3 regions of the Paeniglutamicibacter selenitireducens genome follow, and region 3 is predicted to be linked to each of the others. Evidence: predicted binding sites of a transcription regulator. Region 3 holds the regulator's gene; each other region holds the start of a gene.

Region 1 (9,953 bases), on a different contig from region 3:
GGCGCATCGTCCACTCGGGGCCGGCCTTCATCCCGGCCAGCCCCAGGCCCACGGCATTGACGCCGTGGCGCTGTTTGATCTTCTGGATCAGGGGGCCGATTTCCTTGGCCTCGTGTGGGTTCACGAATGGCTCGAACGTTTGTTGGTCTCCGGTCGGGCGTAGGTCGGTCACCACGATTCCGGCACGTGCATATTTGATGCCGTTAATGATCTGTGGAAGTAGTTCTTTGGCGGCGCGGGTCAACAGCAGGGGATCGGCCGTGGGGCCAGGCAGGGCAACGGTGACGGCAGGCTGGTGGTTGTCTTTGGTGTTGTAGTAGCTTGTCATCGCCCAGGCGCTCAACACCTTGGCTTGGCGCTGGTGCTTGTGCAGGCGTGCCGACGCCTGCTGTGCATAGATCCCCAAAACCTGTTCCATCCCGTGGGTATCGGTGATGGGTGCGGAGAAGGAACGGCTGAAAATCAGCTGGTCCTTGATTTCGTGTTCTTCCTCCATCGGAATGCACGGTATCCCGCGCAATTCCAGGATGGTGCGCATCATGACGATGGAGAACCTATTCCGTAGCATCACTGCGTCAGCGTCCCGAAGGTCTTTCATTGTCCAGATCCCCAAGCCATTCAGACGCTTGGTCAGTCGCGGACCTATCCCCCATGTCTCCACCGTGCTCAGCTGTCCAAGCAATCGCTCTCGGTCAGCCAAGGTAACGGCTTCCCACACACAGACACCATCAAGGTTCTGAAATTTCTTGCCACAACGGTTAGCCAGCTTGGCTAAGGTTTTCGTTCGTGCAATCCCCACACAAACCGGCAATCCAAGATGGTCCATCACGTCCTGTTTCATACGTCTTGCAAGGTCCTGAAGCTCGGGCAGCGTGCCCCGGACGCCGAGAAATGCCTCATCGATGCTGTATACCTCGACCCATGCCGTGTGCCGGCCCAGCAGCTGCATCACGCGGGAACTCAGGTCGCCGTAGAGCTCGTAGTTACTCGATTTTGCGACCAGTCCCGACCCACGAAATGCGGCGTCGGTTTCCAGCTTGAACCAGGGTGCACCCATTTCCACGCCCAGGGCCTTTGCCTCGTCGGAGCGTGCGACGGCGCAGCCGTCGTTGTTGCTCAACACGATGACCGGCCGGCCGATGAGTGTCGGGTCAAAAGCTCGTTCGCAGCTCACGTAGAAGCTGTTGACGTCCACATGAGCAATGTATTCTTCCGGGCTCCCGCAAGATCCTGCATCAGATGCAATAGCTCCATTTACAGACGGTGTAGACATGTTTCGGCAACTCCCCACACCGTCAGGGAAGCCAACTCCCCCACGGCCAGATCTGGATAGTCAGGGCTTTCGGCCTGCAGGACGACACCTTGCGGAGTGAGGCGTAGGCGCTTGACGGTCATTTCGCCGTCCAGGATGGCCACCACCACGGATCCATCAACGGGTTTGCGGGCGCGGTTCACGATGAGTTCATCGCCGTCCGAGATTCCGGCGCCCTGCATGGAATGGCCGGAGACGCGAACGATGAAGGTGCTGGTGGTGTCGTGGATGAGGTGTTCGCTGAGGTTGATGGAGCCAAGGAAGTAGTCTTGCGCGGGACTTGGGTACCCGGCAGCGACGGACGTTTCAGCGACCGGCAGCATGGTTTGGTCGCTATTACCATCTATGGAACGTATGTTCTGAACTGTCATATCAGCATCCAAATTTATAGAAATTTTCTTCTATATAAGGATACGTCCGCTACCCACGTTTTGCTCTGTCCTGCTCTTAGAAGGTGAAACTCATTGGAACCATCGACGTAGTGGACAGCTCGGAGATGGGTATCAAGGAATCGAGTGTCGAAGCCGAGCAATACGACGATGCGTATGCTCAGCTCGTGAATGCTCTGGCTGCGGGGGAGCGGTTACTGTCTGTGCGGCGTGGCTAGAACAAAAAAGTGCGACCCCCCAGAGACAAAGCCAGGGGGCCGCGGGTTGTTCCCATGAAAGAAACACTGTTTGCCGAAGGGCAAGTATTTGGTGGTCTCAACAGTACAGAAGCGGTTTGCTCCTGGCCATGCCGGTGATGGTATGAGTATTTACTCACTTACTCATCGGGGAGTGAGTCAATGTATGCGGTGAGGAAGTCTCGGATGCTCTTGTGTTCGCTGCGAGCGACGTGAACTTTCAGCTTGGTGTGTTTGCTTTGGGCCAGCTCAAAGTTCACGCGAACCATAGGCTCTGCAGGAGTGACGTCATTGAGACTTGCCATTAGGCGGGCTTTCTCCGATTCCGACTTCACACTTGGGCGTCCGGCGCTGAGCCCAGTTCTCTTTGCACTCATTTGCTTACTGCCTCATGTTCCTTCAAGAGCGACACAATTTCTGCGCTGAGCTCCATCATTTCCCGAGCGCCTTCTGATCGTGGGTAATCTTCAATTACCGTTGATCCGCCGGCAGCAGTGCCTGGGTAGTCAACGCGTTGGTGGATCTTGGTGGTGAGGACCGGCAACTCGTAGTCCTCCAGGATCACGGAAATTTCCTTCCCGATATTTGATCCCGTGATAGCGCGGGAGACGATGAATGCTGCTTGCAGCTTTCCATCGGTAATCTCAATCCGCTGCTTGACCAAATCCACCAGGTCTGCGGTCGCCCAAATGTCATATGGCGAGGGCTGGACCGGGATGAGGATGAAGTCTGATGCCTTAATGGCCGATACGGCCAGGTCGCTGGCCTGGGGAGCGCCGTCAATGATGACAAAGTCCACTGGCGCGAGACTCTTCACGTCGCGCTCGATGGTGGGGCGATCCATGCCTACAACGGAGATGGGGTGTTCTTCCCGCACAGCGGCCCAGTCCCTCGCGCTGCCTTGCGGGTCAGAATCGATAAGCAAGACGCTGTGGCCTGAGTGCTGCAACGCGGTGGCCAAGTGAGTGGCGATCGTTGTTTTGCCAGCTCCACCTTTTTGGTTCAGTACCGCGATGGTTTTCATGAGTCTCCTTCGGCCTACTTAGTGAGCGGCTGAGTAAATGATGCTTTACTCATCATTATATCATGAGTAAATGAGTAATTACTCATGATTTCTTGTGCGCAATGCTCGAATCTGAGCAAAGGCCACGATTTTGGCGGGGGAGTCCTGGCCAATACGGTTCGATTGTTCCTCACGCGTTTGGTGCAAGCGGGCAGTCGTACGAACGGCTTGTGCCCGGCGTTCCAAAGCCTCGACGCTCAATCGTTGACAACGCGCGATCGGAAAGGTTCGCCAGCGGTCGTCTGGCACCCCTACTTACGCCGTTCTGCGCATCGTCAGGGAACCGAGGGTGGTTTCGTGGTCCTCGTGGTCCGGCCAAAACGGTATGTCTTCATCCGTGTATTCATAGTCATCAGTTATGAGCGCAAGGGATCCAAAAGCGTTCATTCTGTTGTCGAGCCAGGCATGCCATTGGGCACGTTGCTGCCTGTGCGCGGCGTATTGAACGGCGATGGCTTCGAGCACTCCAAAGTACTCGGCCAGCGTTCTGAGCTTGCTGGGTGATTCAACCGTCCATCCAGTTTCTGTACGGCGAATGAGGTGCCAGGCATGGAGCATTTCGAGCGCGTTTTTGGTGCTGGTGGGGGAGAGCCCTGTTTCACGAACAATTCTGGCCGTGCTCTGATCACCCTCGCTCTTTTCGACGGCTTCGTAGACGAGGGCAGCTACCTGTCCCAGTTCCCTGAAAACGGGTCGAAGCGCGTGCGTCTTCCCTTTTTTCCAGGCCATTGTCTCGGCAATGACGGCGTACTCGTCAGGAATCACAAGCTCGTAGACATCGGCATGGCGCCCGCGGCCTTCGCCGACCTGGCGGATCAACGGTGTCGGGCTGCTGGCAAGCAGGCGCAGCTGCCTGGCCACGGTTGCTTGGTGAGTCCCGGTGGCCAGAGCATACGAACGAACGCCGAACTCGAGCACGGGGGAGTCCTTCTTGTGGGCTGCTTCAAGGAGGGCTCGAAGGAGGAAGCGGAGAGAGATCCCTTCGCGGCTTCTCAGCTGGGCACGCTCGTAGGCGTTGAGTACGCGTTCCCAGGAGCGGAGGTACTGATGATTCGTCAGATCGTTAACCCCTAGCCCCCCCTGTGTATTAATCCGGCTTGTGTCGTATTTACGGCCGTTCCTTTCCCCTTGGGAAACGTTGGCTTTTTTGGCGCAGAAGGCCTCGGCTTTCCGCCAATCACGACGAAGAGCCTTCGACCGTTGTGCGGGGGAGTAGCGGGCGTAGAAACCCGTAAGGCCGGCCCAGGTGCCGTCGTGCATTCGCTTCTGCACATCGGTCAGGGACCACCCTGACCCCGCTGCCGAGGCAAGAACCGCTTGGCGGGCTTCCGAGGGTGAACGGTATCGAGAGGTGTCGAAGGTGCCATGACGCCCCATCTGCTCCGCCTCGGCACGCAAGACCGACCGATCCGTGGTGGCGTTCTTGTCGCCGAGCGGGGGAATGGGCTCCACGAGCTCAGCACGGAGAGCCCCCCGCTCTGGTGCAAGCTCCGCACGCAGGGTCCCATGGGCGGAACTCGAATTGGGGCGCATGACCACGTCAACAGCGACCGACAGCGGCTGGGTCAACGTTTGGTAGCCTCCGCGCTTCCATGGAGAACCGGGCACGCGGATGCACCCGCTGTACACGGACTGGTGCGGGGAGGGGTCAAGGCTCGGGAACCGCTTGGCCAGGGCTTCAACGGATTCACGGGCAGTCAAAAAATCGATGCGGTTGCGCCACGGGATGTACACGTGGATGCCACCGGATGGGGATGTATCTTCAATCCATCGCAGCCCGCACCTGGTGAGCAGAATCTTCAGCTCGCTGACATCCGCTGCCACGTCGCCGCGACCCGAGTCAAAGTCCAAGCAGAAAGCAGAAACGCACCCGTCTTTCCCGGTGACCATCACGGCCGCGGGGAAAGACGGAAGCTCAGCACTGATCGTGCGGGTGTTCTTGGTGAAGTAGTTGCGGCCCCCGTCCTTGGAGAGCCGCATCATCGGCTGGCCGGCAATAGCCAAAGCCAAAGCCTTCCACTCAACTGCCGCTCGAGCCTTTTCAGCGTCCGCAGGACCCTGCGCGTGGGCATAGTGAGATAAGACACTCAGGGTGGTGTGAGCTTTTACTGTTGGTTCAAAAACAATTGTGTGTAGACTGTCATGCATAAGCAGCGTCCTTGCAAAAGGGTGTAGCTGTTGGAGCTAGTCACTTCAATCCGGCCAAGAATGTTCAGTGACTAGCTTGGAAACTTGATCGAAGGCCCGCCTTGTGCGGGCCTTCTTCATTTAAGAGGCGTGCTTGATTGGCAACTCCGTTTGGTTGTCAATAGCGGCAATGTCGATGGTGCCCAGCTGCTCGAGGACTATGTCCGCGATGAAGTCGCTGGCAGAAATTCCCTGGGCCTTAGCAACGGCAAAAATCTTCTCAGCCTGCGAGGTGGGAATACGGGTCGTGAATACATGCCGGTCGCCCTTAGAAGGGCGCCCGACTCTGCTGCGCGTTAGATTACCCATAGAAGCAATTTACATTTCAGAAATAGCCGCACCAAGAACTCCCTCCGGTGTGTCGCGATATATTTTCCCAAGTCATCAGCAACGTCGTTTGCTAAGTCCGTTGGCCACAGCGGCTGCGGCGGCGAGCCATGCTCGCTGTGTGGGTGGGCGCAAGGATTCGTAGGAAATCTGGCCGTCCACGAGCGCGGCATCATGGGGGATCTGCACGGCTTGCCGCACCAGGGCTCCATAGCCGTTGGCTACATGCTCAAGATCTGCGCGGGTGGCCTTGGGGTCGGCTTGCGAAATGACTGCCACGGCCTCACGGGCGAGCCTCGCCGAGTGTTCGTTGCGTTCCGCCAGCGCTTCCAGCAGGAGGGCGCCGGCCTCGGCGTGGTCGTTGCGGGTTGTGGTGGCCACGACGATCTGGTCTGCAAGGTCGATCATGCGCAACCACATGGGGTCTGATTCGTCGTTTCCGCTGTCAATGAAGATCAGTCGGTAGTATTTTGCTGCTACGGCATGGATGGCATCCACGTCGGCCGGTTCCACGCGTTGCTCGTGGGCCAGCGCCATGGGCTTGGAGCGCAGGACGTCGAATTTGTCGCGGGTTTGGTGGTGCACGAAGTGCGCCAGGTCAGCGGACTGCGCCCCGGTGCCCAGCAGTCTTTCCGACTGGGGGAGCAGGTCGAGCAAGGTTGCCTCGTGTGGTCCTTGCTCGGTGCGCCAGCCGAGGGTTCCCCGGGTTTGGTTGTTGTCCCACGCGAGCACTCCCGCGCCTCCGTAGCGAGCGAAGATGGCGCTCAGCAGCACGGTGGTTGGGGTCTTTCCCGCGCCTCCCTTGCCATTCACGATGGCGATCGTGCGTGGGCCTGGCCAGTGCTGGCTGACCGCCTGCACATCGCCTCGTTCGGTCCGTTCATCCTCGCTGGGGGCCATGCGCATTCCCATGCGGGTAAGGCTGCCGCGCCATCCCTTGGAGGCTGGTTCTTCTACCTGTTCCTTGGTCAGGAAACTCTGGCGGGCCTCGCGGCGGGTGCCGGCGCCCGATGCTGGTGGCTCCACATCTGTGTCGGTGCTGTTGGCTGTGGATGCCTTCCGGGCGAAGGGGTTTTCCGATTTCTTTGCCACGGCGGGCGCAGACGGCACCGTTTCTGCGGGCGCGATTGCTTCAGGTCCGGTTGCTTCGGGCACAGTTGCCCGGGTGGCTGCACCAACGCCGGGAACCGACTGGGGGCTGGTGGCCGGCTGTTCCATTTCCGCGGCGGTGGAAGGCTCCGCGGGGGTGTCTTCACGCTCACGGATCGGTGTGGTGGTGGGTTCGACTGTTTCCCCTTTTCCTGCTCGAGGGGCGTGGTCGGTGTCGGCGTCCACGGTACCGTCCGGATGGACCTTGACCGGCCAGGTGCCTTGTCCGTCGGTCATCAGGGCACGCACGGGCGTGCCCTGGCTGGCTGCGTGGGCTGTCACGAGGGCCAGGGTCTTGGCTCGTGCCTCGGCTTCGTTGGTCGCCGCGAAGTCGTGGGTTTGCTCCTCTATGGTGACCGTGGCGGTTCCGTCGGCGTTGACGGTGGCTTCAATGATGTTTCCGGTGGTGCTCATGGTGTTCTCACTTTCTGTGAAGGAGTGAAATCTCGAGGAGTGTGGTTTCCCGGGGTTACTCACCGGAGGCGGTGTAGTCCCTGATTTTGTAGGGGGCTTTGTCGGTGAAGGTGAAGAAGAACGTTGTTTCTCCTTCACCGGCCCCGGTCTCGCCCTCTGCGGTGACCCATTGCCAGGTTGCGGTGACAGCGATGCTGTCTTGCTCGTGGTGCGCGGATTCGATCTTGGCGGTGGGTTGGCTGGTGGCCTTCTTGGCGGCTGCGTTCAACCATTCCTCGCCGGTTGCCGGCCTCTCAGGTGCTATGACTTCCTTGGCCCGTTCTGCGGTCATGAGTTTGCGGGCGCGCATTTCTGCGTCGGTGCGGTTGAAGTCCTTGGCCGGGTGCCAGGTCGTCATGATCCTGGCTGCTTCAAGGGCAAGGGCAGCTTTCGCCGGATCTTCGCTGGCGTGGCCTTCCCCGGGTGCACCGGAACTCGGGCTGGGTGTTGCCGTCACTGTTGGGGTTGGGGTGCTGGCCGGCGGCGGCCCCGGTTCGTTGTCGGGCGGGTTGCACGCGGCCAGGCTCAGCGTGATCCCCAGGAGGGCCGCGGTGATCATGGGTTGTTTGTGGTTCATCAGATCTTCACCTTTTGCTGTCGCAGGATCGGTAGCGGGTCAATGGTCTTGCCGTTGTTGACTGCCGGGCGATCAAACACGGAGGTTTTGGGGTCGTTGATTTGGAAGTGCACGTGGATGCCGCTGGAATTGCCGGTGGCACCGGGCTTTCCCAGGGGGGTCCCTTTCTTCACGACGTCTCCGGTTTTGACGAGTAGCGAATGGTCCATGGCCTCGTGGAATTCAAAGACGAGGTAGGGGGCTTCGGTCATCTGGGCGAAGATGTAGTTGCCGTAGAAGCCGTAGAGCTTGTCCGGGGAGCCGACGCTGACGTAGGTGATTTTCATGTCGGTGGGGGCGTAGAAGAACGGTTCCGACCCGGCGAGGTCGATTCCCTCGTGGTACATCAAATACGGTTGCCCCGCGCAGCTGGACAGGGGGCACGGCCGTGGGCCGAATCCGGAGGTCAGGCGCGAGGCGGGTAGCGGGTGCGCCCATTCGCCGGCTTGCAGGTCCCCGAAGTCGAAACCGCCCGGGGCCTCGCAGGTGGAGGAGAACTCCAGTTGGGCGTTCTTCAGGATCTTCTCGACGTATTCCTCGGTTTCGGCGAACGGTGGGATGCCGCCGTATTTCTGGACGTTGCCGGGGCCGGCGTTGTAGGCCGCGAGGGTGAGCTTGAGCTTTTGGTTCTCGTTGGTGGTCAGCTCGGCCACCAATTCGGCCAGGTGCTTCATGTAGCGGCCCTGGGCGTCGATGGAGGCGAAGGGATCATGGATGTCTTTTCCGTTGCCCCAGGCGGCCCAGGTTCCGGGCATGAATTGCGCGATCCCCGCGGCCCCCACCGGCGATTGTGCCTTGGGGTTCCAGTTGGATTCCTGCTGGATCTGCGCGGCCATGATTCCCACGGGCAACCCGGCGGTCTTCGCGGCCTTTTCGATGGCTTCCCGGTACTGTTCCGGGATGCTCACTTGTGGTTTGTCGGAGTCACCGGCTGGTTCGCCTTGAACAACGCATTGGCCGTTCGGGTCCACCGGGGGTTCGTCCTGTGCACCCAGGAAGATGATGACCGGGGTGATCACGATCAACAGCAAGGCCAGCAGGGCGCCGATAACGAGTTTTGCCGGGCCCCCGCTTTCCTCCATGCCGACTCACCCCTTACCGTGTGCGGTTGGAGCGGTAGACGACGGTGTTCTCCAGCTGCGTTGCCACCAGGTAGACGGCATCATCGGTGACCAGTTCCGGGGCCGGGTCCTCGGTGCGGTAGTTGTCCCACGTCTGCATTTCGGCCTCGGGGTGGGCCAGGTCCATGGTGACGGGGCCGTTGGTGGTGTTTGCGTAGAGGGTGGTTCCGTGGATGCTGGTGATCGATGCCGATTTCAGGTCGACCAGGGACGGGGTGCTTCCGTAGTTCACCCCGAGGGTGCCGATGGCCGCGGTGCGGGCGTTCCTGTCCACGAAGAGGCCATCGGATGCACTCGGGATGGCGCGTGGAGTGGCGGTGGCTACGAGCGTCCCGGTGGCGGTGTCGAGCACTCCGACCAGGTCTGTTCCCTCGTCCCAGGCCAGCAGCAGGTGCGACTCGTCGAGCGTCCAGACGCGGCTTGGGTGCCCTGTGGTTCCTGTGGGGGCGGAGAAGTTTTTCTCGGCGGTGACGGTCCCCTGATTGTCGAGGGTGTAGATCTTGTGTGCGCTCAGGGTGGTGATGTTGCCGCCGGCGGTGGTGGCCAGGACGGTGGAGCCGGGGGGAATCATCACGTTGTGGAGCTTCCCGGCCCCGTCGGGGAGGCTGATGTACCAGTCGCCCAGGTCGATGTAGGGCAGGCCGGTGTCGGTTCTGGCGGTTTGCCCGGGTTCCAGGGCGATCGCGGTGGGGGAGACGCTGTAGGTGTCGGGGGGCATTGTGGTGGGCCAGAGGCGCAGCTCCTGGCCCACCACGGCGGCATACACGTCCTGTCCGGCCCAGGATGTTTCATGCATGTCGTGCAGGTTTTCGGGGGCGCCGGTGCCCCGCCAGACGGGTTGCCCGGTCTCGGGGTTTCGTGCGGTGAGCGTCCCGTCGGGGTCGGCGGTCATGAGTCGGTCTGCACTGATCAGGTTCACGGTGCTGCCGGTGGCCGCCGGGTGGCTCCAGGCAGCTGTGGGTGCGTGCTGCGGCGGCGGGGCCGCGGGAAGGGTCGCCCCGACGCCCTGGGGGGCGTAGGCCGGTGATGGTGCTGCTGGTTGGTTGGCGATGACCACCGCGGTGGTGACGCCAGCGAGGGTGAGCATGGCGAAGGTGCCC
Region 2 (9,953 bases), on a different contig from region 3:
GCCCGTTCCCCCACGCCCCAGGGCGAGAGCTGGTTTGCCTCGCACACGTCGTCGGACACGATGATGCCCTCGAACCCCAGGTCCTCCCGGAGCATGCCCTCCATGATGGCCGGGGAAAACGGTGCGATGTTCTTCGCGTCGATCCGCGAGTAGTAGGCGTTCGACACCATGACCCAGTCGTTCCCCGCCTCGATGGCGTCCCGGAACGGCAGCAGGTACGGGTCCTGCCGCGTCGTTTCGGTGTCCGTCACCCCGGAGGCGACATCGGTGTTTTGGGTGACCCGGCCCAGGCCGGGAAAGTGCTTGACGACCGGGTCGACGCCGGCCTCGAGCATTCCCGCGGAGAATGCCGACGACGAGTCCGAAACCGCTTGCGGGGTGAACCCGAATTGCCGGCCGAAATGGCCGATGGGCGCATTGGACGGCGCGAAAGCCGCACCCGGAACGGTGTCGGCAACCGGTGCCAGGTTGACGTTGATGCCGGCGCCGGCCAGCTGCCCGCCCCACGCTGTGGCCTTGGCCTTCAGCTCGTCCGGGTCCCAGCTACCCTGGACCTTCGCGGAGGGCATCGTGTCGAAACCGCTGCCCTTGAGCACCTGGACGAGGCCGCCCTCCTGGTCCGTGGCGACGTACGGGGCGATTGCTACGTCCTGGGACGCGGCAATCGTCTTTTTCACGCGGTCGACCTCGGCCTTGGTGGCTTTGGCGCCCTCGGTGCTGCGGCCCTTCAGGAAGACGTTCCCGAGGGAGTGCTCGGCGATCGCAGAGCGGTCCAGGGCACTGCTGCCGGTGGCCGGGAATCCCGCCATGAGGACCTGCCCGATCTTCTCCTCGAGGCTCATCCGCTGCAGCAGGGCCCGCGCGTTTCCGGGTGCCGGCGTTTCGCCGGTTCCGGACGCCGTTGCGGGTCCGGTCGGCACGGTGGGTGCAGGCGATCCGGCGGGCCCGGGCGACCCGCTTCCGGAGCCGGGAGCCTGGGACGCCCCGGGCTCCGGGGCCGGACTCGGGGTCTGTTCCGGGGGCATACCGGACGTGCAGCCCGACACCGCCAGACACGGGATGGCCAACCACAGCATCGCCCGGTGTTTTGCTGAAACCGTCCTGCTGAAACCCATCACTGCCTGTCTTCCGCTTGCATCCGTCTTCTTCCAGACTGCCAGATATTTGGCGGGATTGTTCCCCCGTGGTCGGGACCGGCGGGCAGGATCAGGCCCGTGCCACGGGAAGTTCCGCCCATTCGGTGGTGAATTTCGGCGAGGAGTACTCGCGCTTCATCGACCACTTCGGTTCCACGGCGAGTCCGCCGGACCCCAGCCCGATGGCCTTGTCCCCGAACTTCGCCTTGACCGCCCCCAGCACGTCGCCGACGTGGTGTGCCGGGGCATCGTCCTCGAAAATGCCGAATGCTTCCTGTCCCGGGTCCGGTTGGAGGCCGGAGAGCACGACGCCGCCACGCACGTAGGACGCCCCGGGGCTCATGATCTCGCGCATTGCCGCGCTGGCCAACCGGGTCAGCAGGATGGGGTCCTGGGTGGGCCGGGGCAGCTTGAGCGTCACCGAAGGGAAGGAGGCCTCGCCCGCGGCGAACCGGCTGGTTCCGGCCGTGACAGTGAGCAGCGTCGCCCACAACCCGTCGCCCATCAGCCGGGCCGCGCCGCGCTGGGCGTAGACCGACATGACTTCCTGCATGGCGTCCAGGGTGGTCACCGGGCTCGAGAACGAGCGCGAGTACATGACCTGCTGCTTGTCCGCGCGTTCCTCGTGGTGGGCGATGCACGGGGTGCCGTTCAGCTCCAGCACGGTGCGCTGAAGGACCACAGAGAACTTCTTGCGGATGGCGGCGGGATCGGCCCGCTTGAGGTCTGCGATGCTGTTGATGCCCAGGCCCGCCAGCTTGGTGCCGGTCTTCCCGCCCACGCCCCACAGGTCCGTCACCGGTACCCGGGACTGGATCCGCTCGACCACTTCCGGGTCCATGGAGTCCATCGAACAGACGCCGCTCAGGTGGGCGTTGTGCTTGGCCACGTGGTTGGCGAACTTGGCCAGCGTCTTGGTCGGTGCAACCCCCACGCACACCGGCACGCCGACGCTGCGGCCCACGGTGGCCCGGATGCGTGTGGCCAGTTCCCCGAGCTGGTCGGGACTGCCCTGCACGCCGAGGAAGGACTCGTCGATGGAGTACACCTCCTGCCAGGTGCCGAAACGCGAGAGCACCTCCATGACGCGGGCGCTCATGTCCCCGTAGAGCTCGTAGTTGCTGGAGCGGGCGACCATGCCGTGGCTGCGCATGAACTGCTTGACCTGGAAGAACGGTGCCCCGGTGGTGATGCCCAGGTCCTTGGCTTCCTGCGAGCGCGCCACCACGCAGCCGTCGTTGTTGGAGAGCACGACGACGGGGCGCCCGGCGAGCGCGGGGTCGAAGACGCGTTCGCAGGACACGTAGAAGTTGTTCACGTCGATCAGCGCGATGCGTTCGGGGCTCATGGAAGCCGCGATCCGCGGCCGGCCGTGCGCTGGAAGGGGGGTCGACATCCGCGGGCCTTCCGTTGGTGGGCAGGGACTCAAGCTTAACGGAGACGCCTCACGGGTTGCCCTCCGGGTGCCCGCCGCGGGTGCGGTTCAGCTTGCAGCGGTGGCCTGCGTCCCGAGGCCCACGGTTCCGGCATCGCCGTCCACGGTGATCATGTCCCCGGTGCGGATCCGCCGGGTTGCGACGCCGGTTCCCAGCACCGCGGGGATCCCGTATTCCCTGGCCACGATCGAGCTGTGGCTCAACGGTCCCCCGACGTCCGTGACCACCGCGGCGGCCATCGCAAAGAGGGGCGTCCAGGCCGGGGTGGTCATCCGGGCCACCAGCACTTCCCCGGGTTGCATCGTGGCGAAATCCTCCGGCCCGGCAAGCACCCGGGCCGGGGCGCGCACCGTCCCGAGGCTGGCACCCACCCCCTTGATCACGTCCCCGGTCTGCGTCTGCAGCCCGGCGGGCATCATCCCGGACAGCGCCTTGTCCGCCCAGCGGTAGGCCGGAAGCATCTGCGGGGCATCGGCCCGGCGTTGGGCTTTCCACAGGGCCCGGCGTTCGGCCACGGCGCCGGCCCGCACGGGGCCCGTCGTGCCGGTGATCCTGACCGGTGCGGGTGCGTCGCCGTCGGCTGCCGGGTCGGCCAGGCCGAAGCCGGCGGCGGCACGCAGCTCGCTGCCCCGCAGCCAAAAGACGTCCTCGGCCGAGCCCACGACACCTGCCGCAGTGAGGCGCTCCCCCAGTTCCAGGAGCATGGCCCGCAGCAGCGGCCAGGCCAAGCCGATGTCCCAGAGTGCGTCCTCGCGCATCGGCGCCGCCTTTTGCGCCCAGGCGAGCAGGCGCCTGAACGTGCGGGCCTTGCGTCCCGCAAGCCGGGCAGCAATCCGCGCGGTGCCCTCCTCGCGGCGCAGTGCCGAGTTTCGCTGGCGTTCGTGCGGGTTCCCGCCCTCGCCGCGCAGGTTGAATTTCAGGGTCTCCAGCAGCTGGGCGGGGGAATCGGCGGGCACTGGCGTCGCGAAGTCGAGGTTGTAGACAGTGTGCCCGAATCGTTGCAGGTGGGCACGGAAGCGCTCGAGGAACTCGGCGCGTTCGGCATCGGGCGACGGTTCACCCTCGTGTGCGCCGGGTTCCAGTACCTCGCCGGCGAGCGCCACGCTGTCCGTGGCCAGCAGGCGCTCGGCAAGGCCGGGCCGGCCCCGGGCCCAGGCGGCGAGGTCGTACAGCGAGTACTCCGCCCGGATCGGTTCGCTCTCGAATCCCAGCAGGAAGGTGTCGGCCGCGGGGTCCCCCGGGGCCCGGACCAGCTTGCCGTAGAACGCCCGGAAGGCGATCTCGCTCGCCGCGGACACCGGCACCACGGACTGCACCGCGGTGTAGTAGCGGGTCCCGGCGTCGAGCAACTCGATGGCAGCCCCCAGCAGCTCCTCTCCTGGCAGCGACTTCCAGTCCCGCGCTGCCCAAGCCTCGATGGCGGCTCGGTACGCGGGGTGGGACACGTTCTTCCAGCCCTCGAGCCCCATTCCCGCCCGCGCGCGACCCAACCTGGCCACGGCCAGCGGGGAGATTGCGAGCACCCGGAGGAACCCGGAGTTCCGGTAGAAGTAGTAGGCGTAGCCGTTCACCGTGGGCAATCCGATGTCCCCCTCCCGTATGACATTCCGGCCGAATGCCGTGGACATCAAGGACCCCAGGGATGCTGTCACGGACGGGTCGATCAGGTCGGCGAAGAGCGGGGTCAACGGGTCGGGCAGCTGCTCCACGATGCTGGCACGGAAGTAGAGTCCATGCTCGTGCGGAAGCGGCCAGGTCTCCGGCACGGCGATCCCGGCATCGGGCAATGCGGTGGCGGGGCGGGCCTGGAGGATGCGGAACACGCCGCCAGAGCGGGCCCATTCGATGTCCTGCGGGACCCCGAAGTGCCGTGCGATCCTCAGCCCCAGCACCGCCAGCCGTTGCGCTTCGCCGGTGCCCAGCACGGCCCGGTGACGCAGTTCTTCGGGAACGGCAACCTGCTTTGTCCGGTTGCCCGCGTTCACCGTCATCGTGTCCTTGGCGGCGATGCTGCTGGAGAGGACCTTCAAGGTCCCGGCATCCACTATCAGGTCGTCCGTGCTGACCAGGCCACCCACCACGGACTCCCCCAGCCCCCAGGCAGCGCCGATGGCCACTTCTCCCCGGTTGCCGGTGGCGGGGTTGGCCGTGAACATGACACCCGCGGCATCGGTGTCGACCATCTCCTGGATGACAACAGCCAGGGCGACATCCCTCGGTGAGATGCCCGCCCGCGCCCGGTAGGACATCGCCCGCTCGGTCCACAGCGATGCCCAGCAATCCTGGACGGCAACCACCAGCTCATCGGCGCCCACGACGTTCAGGTAGGTGTCCTGCTGGCCAGCGAAACTGGCTTCCGCCAGGTCCTCGGCCGTCGCGGAGGACCTGACCGCTACCGGAATCCCGGCCCCGGCCCCGGCGCCCATGAGCCTGTAGGCCTCGCGCACTTCCCAATCCATCTCCGCCGGGAGCGTGCCTGCGGAGAACAACCCGGCAATGGCCCCGGCGGAATTTGCGCCTTCACCAGGCAGCGTTGCGGCGAGCTCCAGGATCCTCTCTTCGAGGCCGTTCGCGGCGATGAAGGCCGTGTAGGCGTCGGTGGTGAGCACGTACCCGCGCGGCACCGGGAATCCCGCTGAGATGAGTTCGCCGAGGTTCGCCGCTTTTCCGCCGGCCAGATCGAGGTCCGATGCCCCGACGGTGTCCAGGTTCCTGACGTAGCGCATCCCGTATGCCCCTCTCGCGTTCCTCCTGTTGCCGCCGTCGCCCCGTGCGGCTGCTTGAAGTCTTGCACCGGGCGCGCACCGTGGCTAGGCGCATGGCGCCGGTTCACGGAATATTGCCGGGCACCGCCGCCGCTGCCGGATCGGTGCCACCGGTGGCCGGCGATGGGGGCGAGCTATGCCTCCGGGCCCTGTACGGCAGCGACCTGTTCGTAGTGCTCCACGGTGGGGAACGGCGAGTAGAAACGGTGCAACAGCCCGCGCCATTCCTGGTATTCGGCGGATCCCCGGAACCCCTGGGTGTGGTCTTCCAGGGTTCGCCATTCGACCAACAGCAGGTAGGTCGAGGGGCTCTCCATGGATCGCGAAAGAGTGAGCCCCTGAAAACCGGGCATGGACGAAATGATGGATTTCGCCTTGCCGAAGGCCATCTCGAATTCGCCTTCCAGACCCGGCCTGACCGGGAGCAACGCATGTTCTGTGATCATTCGGCCATTCTCCCCCGACACATCGGATCCGCCGCAATGTTCGGTGGACTCCGGACCATGGATAGGATGACCCCGGCAGTGAAACCGAAGTGGAATGACCTTCATTCCAGGCAGGAAGAATCAATGGTGGGTCCCGGGGATGACGCGGCACATGATTTTCGGGTGGTTTCATGGGAAGCGCTCACCGACCCCGTCAGCCGGCGCGAAGTCCGCGCCTACCTCCGGAACCAGCCGCGCATCCGCCGTTCCTCCTACATGTCGTGGTTTGAGATCAGCTGGGTTGCAACCATGTGTCTCGCCGTGGCCACACTGATCTTCTCCCTCGCCGCGGACGATGCCCAGGAAGCCGCTCGATCCGCGGTGTTGCAGGCCGCCTGCGCCGCCGTCGTCATGGTCATGGCGGTCTGGACCTACTTCCACCGCCGCAAGCCACACTTGGATTCCATCCGGCTTGCCCGTTTTGCGGCAGCGAATGGATTCACCTACTTGTTCGAAAACAAGGCCCCTGCCTTTCCTGCCACCGGGTTCGGCAATGGCCGCGACGGAATGACCTACGACGTGATCACGCGTGGGCCGCGGCAGGAGCTGGAGATCGGCAGCTACCGCGCATTGGTCGGCTCGGGTGACAATACCCGGACCCATACCTGGAGATACGCGCAGGTGCGCCTGCGTTCCGCACTGCCGCATATCGTTCTCGATGCCAAGGCCAACGGCTCGAATCTCCAGGAGGATTTCGTGCGTCGCGGACAGAAGCTGGACCTCGGAGGGAACTTAGGCAAGAACTTCGCCGTGTACTGCCCGACGGGCTATGAGGACGACGTACGGCGGCTCTTCACTCCGGAAACCTGCAGGCACCTCGCCGCGGAACTGCGCTCGTGGGACCTGGAAATTGTCGATGACCGGTTGTTCCTCTTTTCCGGCGCCCGCGCCGCGCAAGCCCCTTCCGCAGTTCGCGGCCTGTTGGAGGGTGTCACCGTGCTCGAGCGCTACGTGGAGGAGTGGGGCAGGTGGAGGGATCCACGACTAACGGCCACAACCGGCCCCTTCACGACGACAGCCAACGAGGCCATCCCCGGGATGCCGGCTGTGGCTCCGCAGGGGCGCAGGCTCAAATCCCGCATGGGTTGGGGGCCATGGATCATTCTTGCCATGTCGGCTGCCGGAATCGTGCTGGGCATACTCAAGTCCCTGGGTATCGTCGAATACTGAAAGCGGTCGACCGGCGATTCCGTCCTAGGCGTCGGGAAACCTTCCGGCCGGAAAAACACCGGTTACACGTGGTGCAGGCAGCGCGTGACGACACCCCAAATACTGGTTTCCTCAAGGACCGCTTCGGCGTCGGCTGCCGATTGCTCGTCGCTGCACAGCACCATGGAACCCTGGTGAAGGACCAGGCGCCGGATGACGAGTTCTCCCTCGTGGATCGCGATAACCACCGACCCGTCCTTGGGCGTCAGCGAGCGGTCCACGATGACCTCGTCCCCGTGGGTGATGCCCGCCGAAGCCATGGAGTTGCCTGAGACGCGCATCAGGAATGTCGAGGTGCGGTCGCGAATCAACAAGCGGTTCAGGTCGATGCCGCCGTTGTAGTAGTCGCGGGCTGGCGAAGGGAAGCCCATCGCCTCGACGGCGCCGACGGGCCCCTGCGAGTCGGGGCCGGGCGAAGGAGGTTGCGGCAAGTTGATCCCGAACACCACCGCACCTCCTAGAACACAGATTCGACCATCAGCCTAGCAGTGCTGCTATGCCAGCGTTACCCGTTGGCGTCGGCTCGGCCGCCCTCCAACGCGTTTGCGTCCTGTGCATCCTCCGGAATGCCTGCTTCACCGCTTCTGCGGATGGCCGCACGTAGCCACCACACCATGAGCAGGACACCCACCAGGAGTGTCCAGACCCAGGCCGGGACGAAGGAATCGATCCACTGGGCCGAGCTTTCCATGAAGGCGGTCCAGCTGGCGGGGAGCAGCTCGGGGACGGAGGCCATGCCGTTGGTGAAGATCATGAGGCAGCCGACAATAATTGTCACGGCGCCGATCAGCAGCGACGTGGTGTGGAATGTCAGCGGCCCGACAGAGAACCTGCGCCCGCGCATCCAGCGCACGGATCCGTGCCCGGTCTTGCGGATCAGCAAGGCGATGAGCAGGATCGGGATGACCATTCCCACCCCGTAGAGCCCCAGCAGCAGGCCCCCGCGGGCGGGACTTGCCGAGGTCAACGCGAGGGTCAGGATGGCGCCGAGCACCGGGCCGGTGCAGAACCCCGCAATGCCGGACACCGCGCCGAGGGCAAAGGTGCCGACCAGCGACCCGGCCGCCGGTGCCGGCCTGCCGCCGGGGATGAACCGGGAAAAATCGAACCCTCCGCCCAGCGCCGTGACAAGGCCCAAGCCGATCAGCACCCATCCGGCGCCGGTCAGCAGGACGCCGCGGTCGATGCTCAGCGTTCCGCCCAGCCAGCCCAGCCCCAAGCCCAACGGCACCAGGGTGACGAGCAGGCCCGTCAGGAAGACCGCCCCGAGGCTTAGAAGCCTGGCGCGCGACGCGGCGATGTTGGCAAAGAAGGCAGGCAGCAGCAGGGCGTTGCACGGGCTGAACACCCCGAGCATCCCGCCGACAACCGCGTAGGCAAACCCGACCTCCATGCGTTCGGCCTTCCCCTAGCCGGCGAGTTCGGCGTCGATGGCCTGGATGAACACCTCAAGCGGCTGCGCCCCCACCACGGGTGTGCCGTTGATGATGAACGTCGGGGTTCCGGTGACGCCGAGGTTCTTGGCCTCGTCGTGGTTCTTCTGGACCAAAGCGGAAGTTTCCTCCGATGCGGCATCTGCCACGAGCTGCTTGTGATCGACACCGATCTTCGCGGCGAGTTCCTTGACGCCCTCGGCGGAGAAGTCAGCATTCTTGGCCGTGGCCCCGTCCGCGAAGATCGCGTCGTGGAATTCCTGGTACTTGCCCTGCTTGCCCGCTGCGACAGCGAGCTCGGCGCTCTGGCGCGAGTTCTCGCCGAAGAACATGATGTCCCGGTACTCGATGCGCAGCTTGCCCGAGTCCACGTACTTCTGCACGATCGTCGGCAGGGAATCCGCTGCCCACTTGGCACAGTAGCCGCACTGGAAATCGGAGTAGGTGACCATGGTGACCGGGGCGTCGACGGCTCCGACGGCTGTCGGGTCGTTGGCCTCGCGGCGTTCGACATTGATCTTCTGTTGCGCGGCCCCTGCGTCCTGCGTTTTTTCGGGTGCCGGCGCGGTGGCCGACGGCGCCGCGGCCACGGAGTCCCCCGGGGTGGGGATCTGCATGCCGATGATGATGCCGATCAGCAACGCCACGGGGATCGGCATGATCCAGAACCAGGGCAGCTTGGGCTTGGCTGGTGTTTTGGTTGCTTCTGACATCACAGAGACGCAGGGTCCTTCCATCGGGGCATTCCCCGCCGGGCTTCGGCGACGCAGGTGGCCGGTGCGCGGCAGGAGGGTCTACCTAGAAACGTATCGGAGCCACCGGCACAAGGTGAAATCGCGGCCCCCTGGGCAGACGGAATCCGGTTGAACGACGGACGTCCTCGCGGGATCTCCCACTGGGTACAGATTTCCCCATGTCAAGTTCATTTTTCTGCAGACCGACGCTGATGCGGGACCCCGGCCACCCCTCCGGGTTTCCCCCCGGCGGGCTGTGGCCTCAGGCGTTCCCTTCGGGGGATCCCGGGGTGCCTCCCGGGAGGCCGTGGGACCGTCGGTGCAGCTCGCGCACCAGGTCCACGAGCTCATCCGCCGGGCCGTCAACCGCAACCCCGGGCACCACCACCCCCACCGGCAGCGGCGCCACCGGCGCGGGTGCCACGCCCCACTCCCGCAGCCAGCCATCGAGCATGGCGCCGGAGGCGGCAAACACGATCCGTCCCAGACCCGCCCAACCATGCGCCCCGGCGCACATGGGGCAGTGTTCCCCCGAGGTGTAGACGGTGCAGGCGGCCCGCCGGGCAGGGGTGAGGTTCCTGAAGGCCCACTGCGCGATGGCCAGCTCCGGGTGGGCTGTTCCGTCGCCCGATGCCACCTCGTTGTGCCCCTCGAATAGCATCGTCCCGGTCTCGTCGACGAGGATCGAACCGAATGGTTCGTCCCCTTCGTCCAGGGCCTGCCGCGCCAGGTCGATGCAGCGGCGCAGGTGTCCG
Region 3 (9,953 bases):
CCGCTTCTGCCAACCAGAAAGTAACGCGTGAACACGACACTCCCGGCAATCGCCGTGGTTGGACCAACCGGGACGGGCAAATCGGATCTCTCGATTGCCCTCGCCCGGGAACTGGGCGGGGAAATCGTCAACGCCGACGCCCTGCAGTTCTACCGGGGCATGGACATCGGCACGGCCAAGCTCCCGGTGGGTGAACGGGGCGGGGTCCCGCACCACATGCTGGACATCATGGATGTCCGGGAAGAAGCCAGCGTCGCCCGCTTCCAGTCGGAGGCACGCCGTGCCTTCGACGAGATCCGCTCCAGGGGAGCGGTGCCCATCCTGGTCGGCGGATCGGGCCTGTATGTGCGTGCGGCCCTCGACGAAATTGATTTCCCGCCCACCGACGCCGCGGTCCGCCGCCGACTTGAGCTTGAGGTTGGCGAACACGGTCCCGGGCCGCTGGCCAGGCGCCTCGCAGAGGTGGACCCGGCCTCAGCCGCACGCAACCTCGATGAGCGGCGGATGATCCGCGCCCTCGAGGTTTTCGAGATCAGCGGAAAACCGTTCAGCTCCTTCATGCCGGAACGCAAGTACCATGCGCCGGCGGTACAGATCGGTTTGAACGTGGATCGCGGGCTCCTGCACCAACGGCTGGAAATGCGCGTGGCGGGCATGCAGGAGCAGGGACTGCTGGAAGAGGTCCGTCGGTTGGATGCAGCGGGCCTGCGCGAGGGAAAAACCGCATCCCGGGCTATCGGCTACGCACAATTCCTGGCTGTGCTGGACGGCACCATGAGCGAGGTCCAGGCAGCGGAGAAGACGGTCATTGCCACCCGGCAGTTCGCCCGCAGGCAGGTCACCTGGTTCAACGCGGACGAGCGCGTGCGGTGGTTCAATCCGCTCAGCCCGACCTTGCTCGACGACGTGCAGGCAACAATCCACGCGTCCTAAGGGTCCGGTAGCCGACGTAGCAAAATGGGCGGGTGCGTTGGGCTGCCCGTATCCTTGAACCCATGAGCGCCACCGAACCACAGTCCATCCCAGGCGAGTCGCTACTGGCCGTCGCGGGCCCACTGAGTTACGCAAAGGGGCACGGCACAGGAAACGACTTCGTGCTCATCTCCGACCCGGAGAACATCCACCACCTCGGGCCGGAACAGGTCGCGGCCATCTGTGACCGCCATCGAGGCATCGGGGGCGACGGATTGATCCGTGCGGTGCCCTCCGAGCACGTGCAAGAAGGCCGGGAGATCCTTGCGGCCCATCCCGAGGCCCGCTGGTTCATGGACTACCGCAACGGCGACGGATCGGTGTCCGAAATGTGCGGCAACGGCGTCCGCGTTTTCGTCCACTTCCTGGTGAACGAGAAACTCGTTGACTTGCCGGTGGGGGCCGAGCTGTCCATCGGCACCCGTGCCGGCTTGAAGATCGTGACCCGCCTTGCCGATGGGTACTCGGTGGACATGGGTCCCTGGGAGTTCATCCACCCGGAGGCGGCCGCCAAGTCCGGGCTGGATTCCGTGGTGCAAACCGAGGGGTTGCCGGTTCCCCGTGCCGCCGTCTCGGTCAGCATGGGAAACCCGCACACCATCGTGGCCGTGGCAAGCCGGGCCGAACTCGATGGACTCGAACTCTTCACCATCCCCGTGGTCGACCCGTTGCCGCCGCACGGAACGAACGTGGAATACGTGCTCCCGGCGGAACCGCTGCTTGAGGGTGGGCGCGGCAGCCTGCGGATGCGCGTGCACGAGCGAGGCGTCGGCGAGACGCTTTCCTGCGGCACAGGTGCCTGCGCTGCTGCGGTCGCCACCCGGCACTGGGCCCAGGCCCAGGACGTTCTGGACTGGGACGTTGCTGTGCCCGGAGGAACCCTGGGAATTCGTTTTGCCCCGGGGGTCGGGGGAGCGGAACACGTGTTCCTCAGCGGGGCGGCAGTGCTTGTTTCCCGCGGCACGATTTCCGAGGACTAGTTCCCGAAACGCGATGAGGGCGTTGAACACCATGGTGTTCAACGCCCTCATCGCCGTGCGCAGGGGGTTGCGTTCCCGGGCCTATGCGTCCTGGGGGCGGTGGACCCGGATGGTGCGGAAAGCCTTGTCCGTGGACGTGCGCTCGACCTCCCAGGTCGCGGGCATCACGGTTCCGATCCACTTTTGCAGGGAGTCGGCGCCCAGGTTCTTCTGGACCACGAGCCATGCGGTTCCACCCGGTGCCAGCCGCGGCAGCCAGAGCAGGAGCAGTTCGTGGAGCGCCTCCTTGCCGATGCGGATCGGGGGATTCGACCAGATGGTGTCGAAGGCGATGCCTGCGTCGACTTCCTCGGGCAGCGAGACCTTGACATTGCCCAGTCCCAGCGAGTGGGCGTTGTCGCGGGTCAGGGCGATGCTGCGTTCGTTGACGTCCACCGCGTGGATCGTTGCCCCGGGGGAGGCCAATGCCATGGTCAACGTGATGGGGCCCCAGCCGCAGCCGATGTCCAACAGGTTTCCGGTGGCCGCCGGGTCCGGAACCGACTCCAGGAGCACTGCCGTCCCCTTGTCGATCCTGTCCGGGCTGAAGATTCCGCCGGAGGTTTCCACCTTGCGGGTTGCACCACCCAGTTCGACGCTGATGGTGCGGCGCTTCTCCGGTTTGGATGGTTGCGCGCTGAAATAGTGATCCGAGCTCATGTTGGCAGGTTAACCGCCCGGGGGTCGCAACCCCAAACCGCAAGCCGCATTTCGGGCCCGTATCGAGACGCCGGCAGTGTGATTTGCGTTAAGGCGGGTCGTCGCGGTGAAGTGATAGAGTTTTCCCTATGACTTTTCTGTAAGACGCACACAGCGCATTTCCCAATCACCGGACGGCCGCTGCGGCCGAAGAATCCGGGGACCTGCCGCGCGCCGAAAAGTCATGATTCCCCGTCTGCCCAAGCCACGCTGCGCCAACTGAACGCACCGCCGGACCCAACCTTCCGGACATGTGGCTCCCGCAGACTTCACTGACCCGGCGCGCGGTGGATCCCCCAAGAAATCCATCGAAGGACAACACATGGCTTCTCATGATGATCATGCACACCAATTCGGCGCATCTGTCGGCGCAGGGCACTATTCTGGAATACAGCACGCAAAGGGGAACATGACCAACTCACAGCATTCCGGTCCACACGACAAAGACATGGACGAGGCGCAGATCCAGGCCGCCATTGAACGGATTCTTGCCAGCGACCATTCGGTCGCCGACAAGAGCACGCATTTCGGGGCGCCCGAACACGAGGGAATATTCTCCGGCCGCGCCCAGGCGCTGAGTAACCTGACCCGGGAACATTCGTCGTTCGACGGCGCCCAGGAGGACCTCGCCGAACGCCGCGCACTGCGCCGCGTCGCGGGGCTCTCCACCGAACTCGAGGACGTCACCGAGGTCGAGTACCGGCAGCTGCGCCTCGAGCGCGTCGTGTTGGCGGGCATCTGGAACGAAGGCACCGCCCAGGACGCCGAGAACTCCCTGCGTGAACTCGCTGCGTTGGCCGAGACGGCCGGTTCCGAAGTGCTCGACGGCATTGTCCAGCGCCGCTCAAAGCCGGACCCGGGAACCTTCCTTGGCTCGGGCAAGGCCGCGGAACTGCGCGAGATCGTTGCCGCCACGGGTGCCGACACAGTCATCATCGACTCCGAGCTTGCCCCGTCGCAGCGCCGCGCGCTCGAGGACGTCGTCAAGGTCAAGGTCATCGACAGGACCGCACTGATCCTCGACATCTTCGCCCAGCACGCCAAGAGCCACGAGGGCCGCGCCCAGGTGGAACTGGCGCAGCTTGAGTACCTCCTGCCGCGACTTCGCGGCTGGGGCGACTCCATGTCCCGCCAGGCCGGTGGCCGCGTCGGCGCTGCCGGCGGAGGCATTGGTTCCCGAGGCCCGGGCGAAACCAAGATCGAGCTCGACCGCCGCCGCATCCGCGACCGCATGGCCAAGCTCCGCAAGGAGATCAAGGGCATGCTCCCGGCCCGGGAGGCCAAGCGAGCCAACCGCAAGCGCAACGAGGTCCCCTCGGTCGCCATCGTCGGGTACACCAACGCCGGCAAGTCCTCGCTGCTCAACCGGCTCACGCAGGCCGGCGTGCTGGTGGAAAACGCGCTCTTCGCGACACTTGACCCCACGGTTCGCCAGGCGGAGACCAGCGACGGACTGAACTACACGCTCACCGACACTGTCGGCTTCGTGAAGTCGCTCCCGACGCAGCTCGTGGAGGCGTTCCGCTCCACGCTGGAGGAAATTGCAGACTCGGACCTGATCCTGCACGTTGTCGACGCGGCGCACCCCGATCCGGAAGGCCAGATCCAGGCCGTGCGTACCGTACTCAACGAGGTCGACGCACGAAACATCCCCGAGATCATCGTGTTGAACAAGGCCGACGTGGCCGATCCCTTCGTCGTGGAGCGGCTGCGCCAGCGGGAGCCGAACCACGTGATCGTCTCGGCACGCACCGGCGACGGCATCGAGGAACTGCTGCAGAAGGTCAGCGCCTCGATTCCGCGCCCCGGCGTCCAGATGGAACTGATGATCCCCTACGACCGCGGCGACGTGGTCAACAAGCTCCACGGAGCCGAGGCCGAGATCCTGGCCATCGAACACACCGAAAACGGGACACGCATGATGGTCAAGGTCCGCGAGGGCCTGGCCGCGGAAGTGGAGCAATTCAGTATTCATGGCTGAGGAATCAGAAGTCATCGCCCTGCTGGACTCTGCCGTGTCCGCGATGGGCGGGCAAAGCAGGCCGGGCCAGCACGAGATGGCGAAACAGGTCGTGCGCGCCATGGAAACCGGCGAGCACCTTCTGGTGCAGGCGGGGACGGGAACGGGCAAGTCGATGGCTTACCTGGTTCCCGCCCTCGCACACGCTCTGGACTCGGAAAAGCCCGTGGTCATCTCGACCGCGACGCTGGCGCTTCAGGCCCAGATCGTGGGACGCGATGTGCCCAGGCTGCTGAAGTCCCTGAAGAACGACTTGCCCCGCGAGATGGAGGTGGCCCTGGTCAAGGGCCGCTCCAACTACGTGTGCCAGTACAAGCTCGGCGGCGGCTACCCGGACGACGACGAGGGCACCCTCTTCTCGATGGAATCCGAGGCTCCGGCCGCCGGCGGCTACTCGGACGGTCCGTCCTCCGCGCTCGGGCAGGAAATCGTGCGCCTTCGCCAGTGGGCCGAGCGCACGGACACCGGAGACCGCGACGACCTGACGCCCGGCGTCAGCGACAAGGCCTGGCGCCAGGTCTCGGTCAGCGCCATGGACTGCCTCGGCTCCCAGAAGTGCCCGATGGCCGCCGAGTGCTTCAGCGAGATGGCCCGGGCACGCGCCGCGGAATCCGATGTGATCATCACCAACCACGCGATGCTGGCCGTCTCGGCGTTCGAGGGGCTGGCGGTGCTCCCGGACTTCGACACGGTCATCATCGACGAGGCCCACGAGCTGCAGGACCGGGTGACGAGTTCGGTGACCCGCCCGCTTTCGGTCAACATGGTGCAGACCGCCGCCTCGGCGGCGCGCAAGCACTGTGCCGTGAGCGTGGACGCACTGAACCAGGGAGCAAAGGCCCTGCAGCGCAGCCTCGAGGGTGTCCCCACGGGACTGATGGCCCGGGGCCTGAATGAGGAACAGGCAGCGGCGATCAACCAAATCGCCGAGGCCGCACGCGTGGTGCTTTCCGATTCGAAGCCCGAGGCCAACGCGCCGGCGGACGGCGGGCGGCAGATGGCCCGCTCGCAGGTCATGTACCTGGTGGAGCAGTGCACCAAGATGCTTGAGATGACCGAGGAACGGGAAGTCATCTGGGCCTCCCGCCCGGGGCACTTCAGCCCGGGGGAGGGCTATGTCCAGCCGGACGAATCGAGCCAGCCCACGTTGAACGTCGCGCCCCTGTCCGTTGCAGGCAAACTGCGCGAGGGGCTCTTCGACGGCCGCACCGTCATCCTGACCAGTGCGACGCTGGCCATCGGCGCGGCCTTCGAACCCGTGGCGGGCGCGCTGGGCCTGGTCGGCGACGGCGCACCCACCTGGAACGGCGTCGATGTGGGAAGCCCCTTCGACTACCCCAAACAGGGCATCCTGTATGTGGCCAAGCACCTTCCCAAGCCCGGGCGCCAGATGTCGCAGGAGATGATCGGCGAGATCGAGGATCTGATCAAGGCCTCCGGCGGAGGGGCCTTGGTGCTCTTCACCTCGAGACGCGCCGCGGAGGAAGCGACAGAGATCCTGCGGGCCAGGCTTGACGTCCCGATCCTGTGCCAGGGCGAATCGAGCATGAAGGCCCTTGTCGACCAGTTCTCGGCCGAACCCGACACCTGCCTCTTCGGCACCATGACACTGTGGCAGGGCGTCGACGTGCCGGGCAACGCATGCCGCCTGGTGATCATCGACAAGATTCCGTTCCCGAGGCCCGACGACCCTTTGTCCTCGGCGCGCAGCCGCGATGTCGCAAAGCACGGCGGCAACGGGTTCATGGCCGTGGCGGCAAGCCATGCTGCAGTCAGGCTCGCCCAGGGCGCGGGGCGACTGATCCGTTCGGTCAACGACCGCGGCGTCGTGGCCGTCCTGGATTCCCGTCTTGCAACGGAACGCTACGGAGCCTTCCTGCGGGCTTCACTGCCGCCGCTGTGGGCGACGCCTGACAAGCCTACGGTTCTGGCGGCTCTCGAGCGGCTCAGCGAGGGCTGAGGCTTCCGCCCGGGATCCGGGCGGAAGCGGCGTTAAACGGGTCTGGGGCCGGTCGTGTTGACCGGCCCCAGACCCGTTTGTCGTACTGCGGTGTTCCTAGATGGAACGCATGACCGATACGACCTTGCCCATGACGGTTGCCGCGTCTCCGAGGATCGGTTCGTAGCGGGAGTTCTGCGGCAGCAGCCAGGTGTGGCCATCACGCTGCCGGAAGGTCTTCACGGTTGCCTCGTCGTCGAGCAGCGCCGCGACGATGTCGCCGTTGACAGCGGTCTGCTGGCGTCGCACGACCACCCAGTCGCCGTCGCAGATTGCGGCATCGATCATCGAGTCGCCGCTGACCTTCAGCATGAAGAGTTCGCCGTGGCCCACGAGCTGGCGCGGCAAGGCAAACACGTCTTCCACAGCCTGGTCGGCAAGGATCGGGGCGCCGGCGGCGATGCGTCCCACCAGTGGAACCATGGCGGTGTCGGCGGAGGTCGTCAGCTCGGAGACGTTCATGCCGTTGGCCGCCTTGAGCTCGGCCTGCCCGGAATCGGCTTCAAGCTTCGAATCGGTTTTCAGCTGCAACGGCAGCAGGATCTCCATGGCGCGCGGGCGTCGAGGATCGCGGCGGATGTAGCCGAGCTTCTCGAGCTGGCTCAATTGGTGGGTCACGCTCGAGAGGCTGGCCAGGCCGACGGCGTCGCCGATTTCCCGCATGGACGGCGGGTAGCCGTGGGCGCTGACGGACCGCTGGATGGTTTCAAGGACCTTTTTCTGGCGGATGGTCAAGCTCTTCGCGTCACGCCGGGGGGTTCTTTGTTCGGTCGTCATTCTGTGTGCCTCATCCCGATCGTCGGCGGTTGGCCCGCGCGTTCCGCAATTTGTCGGTGCGGAGTGGTGAAGTGAATTCACCGTTCCACATCACTCATGTTAGTGGACGAACACGGTGCTTTCAAAGATTTGTTCGAACCGATCTGGACACGTGTCGTTGAAAAGTGCTAGAAATGATTTACGAACTACGAACACATGTTCGAAAGATGTGTTCGAAGAATAGAAGCTTGTTCGACTCGTGGCCCGCTCGCACCGGCCCGTCGCACTCCTAGGAAAGGCAAAGACATGGCAAGCACTGCTTTCTCGGCCCCGCTCCACCTCGTTCCAGACCCCATCTCCTACTGCGCACCGCAAGAGGCTCCGCTGCGGCTGACGCGCCGGGGGAAATTCGTCCTGATCGCCATGCCGATCTTCTTCGCCACCGTGGGTGTGCTCATGCTGCTCGGCCTCTTCCTGTCGCCGGCCAAGGCATCGGCCGATGTTCCGCTCGGCGTCGAAGCCGTCAGCGTCACCGTCATCGAGGGCGACACCCTGTGGGGGCTGGCACGCGAGTTCGCCCCGCAGCTGGAACCCCGTGAAGCCATCCGGCAGATCGCCGAAATCAACAACCTCGAGGGCAACGTCCTCTTCCCAGGAACCGAGATCTTCGTTCCCTCTGCGCCGTAACCTCCACCTCCGGGCGGCGGCGCGGCCCGCGCCATATTGAGAACCGTTTGTTACCTCGTTCCACGCGGCTGATTCTGATGCCTCGGAGCACGCCCCTAGACTTAGGGGGTGAATGAACGGCTAAATCGCCTGGCAAAACTGCCCCTGCGAGAAAATCTCCAAGGTCTCGAACCTTATGGTGCACCGCAAATCGACGTTCCGATCCAGTTGAACGTCAACGAAAACACGCATCCGCTGCCCGTGGCCGTTCATCGCGCGATCGTCGAAGAGGTTTCCGCCGCTGCGCTGGGGCTCAACCGATACCCAGACCGCGAATTCACCGAACTGCGTGAACGCCTGGCCGCCTACCTCGGCCACGACTTGGCCGCCGAAAACATCTGGGCAGCCAACGGCTCCAACGAAGTGCTGCAGCAGGTCCTGCAGGCATTCGGTGGACCGGGCCGATCGGTCATGGGATTCCCTCCCACCTATTCGATGTACCCGTTGCTGGCCAGCGGAACCGACACTGCCTACATCGCTGGCGTCCGCTCCGAGGGCTACGCGCTCACCGCGGCCGACGCTGCGGAACAAGTGCGCACCGCGGCCCCCAACATCGTCTTCCTCTGCTCACCCAACAACCCGACGGGCACAGCCCTGGGGCTGGATGTCGTCGAAGCGGTCTACGAGGCCGGTGCCGCCAGCAAAGCCATCGTGATCGTTGACGAGGCCTATGCCGAGTTCGCGCACAACGGCACCCCGTCCGCGTTGTCGCTGCTGCCGGGCCGCGAGCGCCTGATCGTCTCGCGCACCATGTCCAAGGCTTTCGCGCTGGCCGGTGCCAGGCTCGGGTACCTGGCCGCGGCTCCGGAAGTCACCGACGCGATCCGCCTGGTGCGCCTGCCGTACCACCTTTCGGCGGTCACCCAGGCAACGGCAAACGCCGCGCTCAAGCACGTCGACGCGTTGCTGGCCAACGTCGAGGACATCAAGTCCCAGCGCGACCGCATCGTCAACGAACTGACCCGCATGGGGCTGCACCCGGCCTCCTCCGACTCGAACTTCGTGTTCTTCGGAGGGCTGGAGAACCCCCGCCACATCTGGGAGGGACTACTGGAAGCAGGGGTCATCATCCGCGATGTCGGCATCCCCGGGCACCTGCGCGTCACGGCAGGCACGGAAGCAGAAACCACGGCCTTCCTCGTGCGCCTGGAAGAACTGCTCGCCCAGGGTTCCCACGGGCACTAACGCTAAACTCATAGGTGCAGGGCTGCGCCGGACGCCACGACGTCCACGGCCCTGCGCTTCACATCCTCGTCTAAACGCCTGATCAAAAGGAATGTGCATGTCTGCCGAAAAACTCACGGGTCGTCGCGCTCGCCTCGAACGCACCACCAGCGAGTCCTCCGTTTTTGTCGAACTCGATTTGGACGGCACCGGCCGCTCCGAAATCAGCACCAGTGTCCCGTTCTACGACCACATGCTGACCGCACTCTCCAAGCATTCGCTGATCGACCTGACGGTGCGTGCCACCGGCGACACCCACATCGACGTCCACCACACCGTTGAGGACGTCGCCATCACCATCGGCGAGGTCCTGCGTACCGCACTCGGCGACAAGGCCGGAATCCGCCGCTTCGGCGAAGCCACTGTCCCGCTGGACGAGGCGCTGGCAAACGCCGTCGTCGACATCTCCGGGCGCCCCTACCTGGTGCACAGCGGGGAGCCGGCGGGCCAGGAATACCACCTGATCGGCGGCCACTTCACCGGGTCGCTGACGCGCCACATCTTCGAGGCGCTGACCCTGCATGCCCAGATCTGCCTG

What was found. Region 3 encodes LexA, which represses DNA repair genes until DNA is damaged. Its sites were predicted from a motif close to TCGAACANNTGTTCGA; they were not measured.
Region 1: the regulator LexA is predicted to act here: its motif matches at 1,659-1,674, upstream of ACSYDW_RS18800 (LexA family protein).
Region 2: the regulator LexA is predicted to act here: its motif matches at 7,490-7,505, upstream of ACSYDW_RS15930 (LexA family protein).

The regions. Positions count from the first base shown of each region.
Region 1 covers NZ_JBPULF010000016.1:21,857-31,809, reverse strand. Annotated here, with positions in the region: gene ACSYDW_RS18805 (Y-family DNA polymerase) at 1-1,195, opposite strand, end outside; gene ACSYDW_RS18800 (LexA family protein) at 1,255-1,635, opposite strand; gene parA (ParA family partition ATPase) at 2,311-2,961, opposite strand; gene ACSYDW_RS18790 (MarR family transcriptional regulator) at 3,256-5,148, opposite strand; gene ACSYDW_RS18785 (hypothetical protein) at 5,269-5,496, opposite strand; gene ACSYDW_RS18780 (MinD/ParA family ATP-binding protein) at 5,572-7,077, opposite strand; gene ACSYDW_RS18775 (hypothetical protein) at 7,133-7,693, opposite strand; gene ACSYDW_RS18770 (transglycosylase SLT domain-containing protein) at 7,693-8,814, opposite strand; gene ACSYDW_RS18765 (hypothetical protein) at 8,828-9,953, opposite strand, start outside.
Region 2 covers NZ_JBPULF010000010.1:82,495-92,447, reverse strand. Annotated here, with positions in the region: gene ACSYDW_RS15955 (glycoside hydrolase family 3 N-terminal domain-containing protein) at 1-920, opposite strand, end outside; gene ACSYDW_RS15950 (Y-family DNA polymerase) at 1,207-2,484, opposite strand; gene ACSYDW_RS15945 (PEP/pyruvate-binding domain-containing protein) at 2,620-5,298, opposite strand; gene ACSYDW_RS15940 (antibiotic biosynthesis monooxygenase family protein) at 5,472-5,783, opposite strand; gene ACSYDW_RS15935 (hypothetical protein) at 5,946-6,992, shown strand; gene ACSYDW_RS15930 (LexA family protein) at 7,055-7,402, opposite strand; gene ACSYDW_RS15925 (cytochrome c biogenesis CcdA family protein) at 7,537-8,424, opposite strand; gene ACSYDW_RS15920 (DsbA family protein) at 8,440-9,177, opposite strand; gene ACSYDW_RS15915 (nucleoside deaminase) at 9,461-9,953, opposite strand, start outside.
Region 3 covers NZ_JBPULF010000013.1:49,704-59,656, forward strand. Annotated here, with positions in the region: gene miaB (tRNA (N6-isopentenyl adenosine(37)-C2)-methylthiotransferase MiaB) at 1-24, shown strand, start outside; gene miaA (tRNA (adenosine(37)-N6)-dimethylallyltransferase MiaA) at 28-933, shown strand; gene dapF (diaminopimelate epimerase) at 996-1,952, shown strand; gene ACSYDW_RS17900 (class I SAM-dependent methyltransferase) at 2,034-2,651, opposite strand; gene hflX (GTPase HflX) at 3,100-4,671, shown strand; gene ACSYDW_RS17910 (ATP-dependent DNA helicase) at 4,664-6,670, shown strand; gene lexA (transcriptional repressor LexA) at 6,767-7,486, opposite strand; gene ACSYDW_RS17920 (LysM peptidoglycan-binding domain-containing protein) at 7,772-8,152, shown strand; gene ACSYDW_RS17925 (histidinol-phosphate transaminase) at 8,261-9,376, shown strand; gene hisB (imidazoleglycerol-phosphate dehydratase HisB) at 9,474-9,953, shown strand, end outside.